Pelagicoccus sp. SDUM812003: one gene and its partner. The protein of the gene in region 2 binds, or shares a complex with, the protein of the main gene of each other region. Links are inferred from orthologs where the notes say so. Each region holds a gene or a part of one and is shown on either strand. Other genes may lie near its edges. The genes, in order: QEH54_RS21960 and uvrB.

The links.
Region 1: the proteins of uvrB (region 2) and QEH54_RS21960 are in contact, whole or in part, in a crystal structure (PDB 7EGT), measured with the Thermus thermophilus proteins. The link is inferred for Pelagicoccus sp. SDUM812003 from one-to-one orthologs. Residues at the interface, in WP_096411307.1 of Thermus thermophilus: Glu23, Leu25, Arg26, Asp27, Gly28, Glu29, Arg30, Phe31, Arg55, Glu326, Asp327, Phe328, Glu379, Ser382, Gln383, His398, Gly400, Arg401; in WP_096412145.1 of Thermus thermophilus: His654, Arg656, Phe657, Gln666, Asp668, Glu669, Lys680, Arg681, Leu682, Ser683, Lys685, Tyr686, Ala687.

The regions. Positions count from the first base shown.
Region 1 is NZ_JARXHY010000030.1:2,431-5,684, reverse strand. Bases 197-3,129 are described here. They hold QEH54_RS21960 (ATP-dependent helicase), read right to left. Parts: upstream 2,696-3,129; coding sequence 698-2,695; downstream 197-697. Other genes in these bases: proB (glutamate 5-kinase), read right to left, coding at 2,806-3,129; QEH54_RS21965 (hypothetical protein), read right to left, coding at 235-684; QEH54_RS21970 (DNA glycosylase), read right to left, coding at 197-225. Also shown: more of QEH54_RS21970, read right to left, coding at 1-196; more of proB, read right to left, coding at 3,130-3,254. UniProt on the Escherichia coli protein: A helicase with DNA-dependent ATPase activity. Unwinds DNA duplexes with 3'-5' polarity. Translocates on single-stranded DNA with 3'-5' polarity. Initiates unwinding more efficiently from a nicked substrate than double-stranded DNA.
Region 2 is NZ_JARXHY010000020.1:38,856-42,111, forward strand. What follows is about bases 322-3,256. They hold uvrB (excinuclease ABC subunit UvrB), read right to left. Parts: upstream 2,836-3,256; coding sequence 808-2,835; downstream 322-807. Other genes in these bases: QEH54_RS20490 (tetratricopeptide repeat protein), read left to right, coding at 322-583; QEH54_RS20500 (dicarboxylate/amino acid:cation symporter), read right to left, coding at 2,860-3,256. Outside these bases: more of QEH54_RS20490, read left to right, coding at 1-321. UniProt on the Escherichia coli protein: The UvrABC repair system catalyzes the recognition and processing of DNA lesions. A damage recognition complex composed of 2 UvrA and 2 UvrB subunits scans DNA for abnormalities.

The DNA of each region.
Region 1 (3,254 bases), on a different replicon or contig from region 2:
ATTGATGCTATTTTCCGCTCCATTTGGAAATGAGCAACGAAGTGTCATCGATTTTTCGATACGAATCCTCACAAGGTGTTTCCCGAAGGTTCCTTGCCAGAAGTCGTCGTCGGCGTGAAAGCTCCAGCGAAAGGCTTGCCCTCCGTCCAAAGTCTCGGCGAGCAAAGCGGGGGTGAACTGAGAGGTGTGCTCGAGCGGAAGCCAATCGCTCCAAGTAACGCTCATACCCGTCGGCTATTCGGACCAGAGGAAGCTGGTCACGCTATCAAGAAGCGTCTCGTCGGCGTCGAAAAATTCGACCTTCCATGCCACTGGCCAGGAGTCGGCCTGCGACCATTGCTCGCCGGTCAGTCCGACCAGGATGCGCTTCTTGCTTAGTTTGGCCTGTTCGAAGACTCGTGTCTCGATTTCTTGGGTACCGGGACGAACGAAGCTGAGTACGACTTTGTCGGTGGACGCGGGCGTTTCTTTGCTCTCGGACTTGAGCGAAATGTAGAAACCGTCTCTGGATTCGGGCAGCGTGCGCAGCACAGAGTATCTTCCATCGCTCCGTTTCCCCGTTAGGTATTCGGAGAGCCGCTTGAAGCTGTCAGCGTCGCGATGTTCAGTGGAGATGATGGTCAGCTCGGCCTGCGCGAAGCTGGTCATGGCGAGGAAGAGAATGAGGGATATGAACGCTTTCATGATCGTGAATTGGCTACCAGCCATAGTTGCGACGAATGCGAATCGGTTCGAAAAGGTCGGTCGAGAGCTCCTGCAGAAAACGGCTCGGATTTAGGAACATGCTAGGTCCGCCTTTGGTATTCATCTTTGGATACGTTATGTAGAGCTCGTCCCGAGCTCGCGTGACGGCGACATAGAATAGCCGACGTTCCTCTTCCGTGTCGCCGGTGTCGATTGAACGGCGAGTCGGGAAAAATCCGTCGGCGATGCCTATGAGAAACACGACGTCGTACTCAAGCCCTTTGGCTTGGTGCACGGTGGTGAGTCGGATGCATTCGTCGGACTCGTCGAGGCGGCCGGACGTTTCGGAGTTCAGAAGGGTGATCTGGGCGATCAGATCCTGCATCTCTTCGAAACGCGCCGCGAATCCGACCAAGGAGTTCAGATCCTCCAAGCGGTTCAAGTAGTTGGAGTATGCGCCCTGCAGATACGAGGAGTACCAGCCGTCTATCCCCATTTGCACAACCTCGTCGGGTGAACCGCCGTCAGCGATCTGCTTCATGTCCCGAAGGGTGATGGCTAGCGATTCCCAATCGGCGCGGGCTCCCGCAGGGACTTTTTTCAGGATCTCCGGTCGAGCGAGCATATCGATGAAATCGAGCTGCTGGGATTTCGCCGCTTCCGCCACCAGGTTGTAGAGCTTCTGAGATGTTTTCTCACCAACTTTTGGGAGAAGCTGAGTGATGCGGAAAAACGCGGTGGCGTCTGCTGGATTGTAAACCAATCTAAGATGAGCCACGAGGTCTTTGATGTGGGCTTGTTCGAAGAAGCGCACGCCGCTGGTGATCTGGTAGGGTATGCCGGCCCGGGAAAGCTCCATTTGCATATCGAGCGCTACGAAATGCGAACGGTAGAGGATGGCGATTTCTCGCGGGTCGCGGCCTTCGTCGATCAAACCTCGAATGCGAGTAATGATGAACTGAGCCTGCTCGCGTGTATCCATAGCCTGGATAACATAGGGCTTTTGACTCGAAGGCTTGAATGGGCGCAGCTCCTTGTCGAAACCTTGGCTGGTACGATTTTGGATGACCGCGTTGGCCATGCGGAGGATTTCCGGCGTGCTTCGGTAGTTGGTTTCGATGCGTAGAATTCGGGTGTTGGGGTGGCGATCCGGAAACGTGATGATGTTTTGGAAGTTCGCTCCACGCCAGGAGTAGATGCATTGCGCGTCGTCGCCCACCGCCATGATCTGATGGTTGGTGGCCATCTTGTCCACGATCTCCGCTTGGAGCACATTGGTATCCTGATATTCATCGACCAAAGTGTGGCGAAAGCGCTTCTGGTAGTACTGAGCGACCTCGGGGGCTGTATCCAGAAGCTTGAGCCAGAAAACGAGCAAATCGTCGTAGTCGACCACGTTTTGAGTGAGCTTCAGCTTCTTGTATGCGAGGGCGAAGCCTTCGATCTGATCGATGAAATCGTGGTGCTGAGGGAAGTAGTCGATCACCGTTCTCTCGATGCTCTCGCGGGTGTTTCGCGCCATGCTGATGATGGAGGAGAGCGGACCGGGCTTCGGATGGGTCTTGTCCTTGAAGAATGCGGAGTCCACGGACTCCACCGCGTGCTTGAGCACCGTTTCCGCCTCGCCAGCGTCGAGAATGGTGAAGTTTTTTGGCAAATCGATCGCTTCGCCATGGATGCGCAAGAGGCGGTGTCCGATGCTGTGGAAGGTGCCGCCCCAAAAGCGACGGGGCTCCACCGCGGTGAGTTCCTCCACTCGGCTGAGCATTTCCTTGGCCGCCTTGTTGGTGAAGGTGAGCAGCAGGATTTCGCCTGGAGATACGCCTTTTGAGAGCAGGTAGGCGACGCGGTAGGTTAGGGTGCGGGTCTTGCCGGATCCGGCTCCTGCCAGGATGAGTAGCGGTCCAGGTTCCGCCGTCACCGCTTCGAACTGCTCGTCGTTGAGCTCCGAGCGAAAATCGATCTCGGGGAGCTCCATCGGTGGAAAGGCGGCGTTCAGTTCGAAATCCATCGCGGTGAAGTCAAAGGAAACAATTGGGAGATAAGAAGCCTTATCTGCAGGGAGATGCGGACTGAGCAAGAGCGAGACGGCGAGGGAGCCGCCCGTTGGCGGAAATCGAGCTAGAGGATCGCCATCTCGTCGCGGTGGATGATCTCCAGACGATTGCGATCCGGATGAAGCTTTTCCACGTCGGGACTGCGCTTGCTGATGATTTCTTCGATCTCCACCGAGGAAAAGGCGGTCTGGCCGCGACCGATGATGGTGCCATCGGTGGAAATGATGTCGATCACTTCTCCGCTCTCGAATATGCCTTCCACGCGCAAAACGCCTGGGGCCAGCAAACTGCGTCCTCGCTCGGCTAGAGCGGTGCAGGCGCCTTGGTCGATGACCACGGAGCCGTTTGGACGCTGGAAGTAGGTGAGCCAGCGCTTCTTGGAGGCGATCGGAGTGGCGGCCGGTTTGAACAAGGTGCCTATCTGTTCTCCATCGAGGATGCGAAGGACCACGTTTTGTTCGGAGCCGTCCGCGATGTAGGTGGCGCAGCCGGATTCGGTGGCCAGCATGGCGG
Region 2 (3,256 bases):
GGGCAACATCTACATGTCTCGCGGCCTGAACGATTTGGCGCTCACCTACTTCAAGCGCTCGATCGCCATGGATTCAAACCAGGATCCTCAGGTTCACGTGAACATCGCCGAAGTGATGACCGCCCGTGGCGCCTACGATCAGGCTACCCAAGTCATTTCTGACATTCGCTCGTCCTTCGAGCCAAAGCTGACTCCGGAAAACAAGCTTTCTCTGCTCCGTCTCGAAGCGCAGATCGCTCTTGCGACCCAGCAAGGCGAAAAGGTCATCCCGATCTTGGAAGAGCTCATCGAACGCGATCCGCTGGACGGCCAAGCTCTCCTGCTCCTCGCGGACTACTACTCCAACAAGCAGGACATCGATGGATACGCTCGCGCCGATCTCTACTACGAACGCGCCACCAAGGTACGCGAGTGGGAAGTCCGCGCTCTGATCTCCTGGGCGCGCTCCTTCGTGGCTCGCGAGAAGTTCGGCAAAGCGATTCCTTTGCTGGAAAGAGCTCAAGTCCTCCAGTCTCAGGAGCACATCGGGCGCTATCTCGAGCAGGTTCGCAAGGTTCACCTGGCCCAGCTCGGCAGCAAGTAGCCCTCGATCACCCAATTTGTTCTAAGTCATATTTCAAAGGCGGAAGCTTCTCAGCTTCCGCCTTTTTGTGTCTGCATCAGAGCTGATCGCGAAGGCTAAACGCTTTCGTGCCGATTTGAGGACACGACTCCCCTTGCTTCCACAAGCTCTGAACCGGGGATGCGCGGACGCACCCGGCGCGTTTTCCTCCTCCTCTGCAATCACGCTGAGGCGCTGACTTCGCTCTAGCGGGATCGCTTGGATTTCGATTTTCCGCCCCGATAGCTTTTCCTGCCCGAGCCGGAGCCGCCTGACTTGAACTCTCCGCTTTTGAGAGCGTCGATCTGGTCCCGCAGCAGCGCTGCCTTCTCGAATTCAAGCTTCGCCGCGGCGTCATCCATCTCACGGGTCAACTCGTCGATCACAGCCTGTACGTCATCGTCTTCGGACACCATAGGCATGGGCGATTCCTCATCTTCCATCAGCTCGTGCAAACTTGCCTGATCACCCCGTATCACGCTTCTGGGCACGATGCCATGCGACTCGTTGTATTCGATCTGCTTTGCGCGGCGATAGTCGGTGATCTCCAAGGTCCTACGAATCGAATCCGTAATGACATCAGCATAGAAAAGAACGCGTCCTTTTTCGTGGCGAGCCGCCCGGCCCGCGGTCTGCACCAGACTGGTCTCGCTGCGCAAAAAGCCTTCCTTATCCGCATCCAAAATCGCCACCAACGCCACCTCGGGCAGGTCCAAGCCCTCTCGGAGCAGATTGATGCCGACCAGAACGTCGAAGCGCCCCGCACGCAGTCGACGTAGGATTTCCACTCGCTCCAGAGCATCAATATCGGAATGCAGGTATTCCACGCTGATGTCCTTCTCTCTCAAGTAGGACGTGATGTCCTCGCTGAGACGTTTGGTCAACGTCGTGACCAGCACGCGTTCCCCCGCGGAAATGGCTTTCTTGATTTCCGAAATCAAGTCCTCCACTTGTCCCTTGGTGGGACGTATCGAGATTACCGGGTCAAGCAATCCGGTTGGTCGTATCACTTGTTCGGCCACCAAAGCGCTCTTTTCCTGCTCGAACTTCGCCGGCGTCGCCGTGACGAAAACGGTTTGGTTCGTCACTTGGGCGAACTCTTCGAAGTTCATTGGACGGTTCTCCAACGCTGACGGGAGGCGAAACCCGTGCTCGACCAAGGTGGATTTACGCGAACGGTCGCCAGCGTACATGGCCCCGATCTGGGGCATGGTCACATGACTCTCGTCGACGAACAGCAAAAGGTCCTTGGGGAAGAAGTCGATCAAGCAGAACGGACGCTCTCCGGGCTTTCGACCCGACAGATGCATGGAATAGTTTTCGATGCCATTGCAGAATCCGACTTCTTGCAGCATCTCCAGGTCGTAGTTGGTCCGCATGCTGATTCGCTGAGCTTCCAGCAGCTTGCCTTGCGACTCGAACGCCTTCACCCTATCCTTCAGCTCCGCTTTGATGAAGCCGACCGCCCGCTCCATTTTTTCCCGCGTAGTGACGAATTGATTCGCTGGATACAAATCGAATTGCTGCAAGGACTGAAGGGCATTGCCGCTGACCGGATCGAACTCGGAGAGTCGCTCGATCTCATCGCCCCAAAACTCCACTCTGAGCCCTTTTTCCAGATAGGCCGGCATGATGTCCACCACATCGCCGCGCACGCGAAAGCGACCGCGTTCCAGGCTGATGTCGTTTCGTTCGTAGAGGATCTCCACCAATCCATTGAGCAACGCGTCGCGACCGTACTGCTCGCCGACTCTCAGGGGAATCATCAGCTCCTGAAAGTCCTCCGGCGAACCAAGTCCATAGATGCACGAGACACTGGCTACTACGATCACATCCCTTCTGCTGATCAAGCTGCTCGTAGTTGAAATCCTTAGACGATCGATCTCGTCATTGATGGAGGAGTCCTTCTCGATGTAGGTATCGGTCGAAGGCACGTACGCCTCGGGCTGGTAGTAGTCGTAGTAGCTGACGAAATACTCTACCGCGTTTTCCGGAAAGAAGCGCTTGAATTCCGAATACAGCTGGGCTGCCAAAGTCTTGTTGTGCGAGATGACGAGGGCCGGACGGTCGAGACGAGCGATGATATTGGCCATGGAAAAGGTTTTGCCCGAACCTGTGACTCCGAGAAGCGTCTGATAGCGATTTCCCTGCTCGATCGATCGCACGATCGACTCGATCGCCTCCGGCTGGTCGCCCATCGGTTCGTAGTCAGCGTTGAGCTTGAATAGTCCCATTGCAAATCCCTCGCCAGCGAAAGCCTAAGACCTCGCCACTTCTTCCTGAGTATCCGAATTGTAAATCGATTCGTCCAGCTGCCCCTCTCCCTTCGCGACGATGCAGGTCACGGCGGCGTCGCCCGTCACGTTGACCGCTGTACGAATCATGTCGAGGATGCGATCTATGCCAATGATCAAGCTGATCTTCTCGATCGGAAGCCCTACTTGATTCAAGACCATGGTGAGCATGACCAGGCCCACGCCCGGCACGCCCGCGGTCCCAATGGACGCCAACGTGGCCGTCACGATCACCATCAGCAGTTGGCCGATCGTCAGATCCACTCCGGAAATCTGCGCTATGAAAATCGTGGCCACCCCTTGCATGATCGCGGTGCCGTCCATGTTGATGGTGGCGCCGAGAGGAATGGTGAAGGATGCT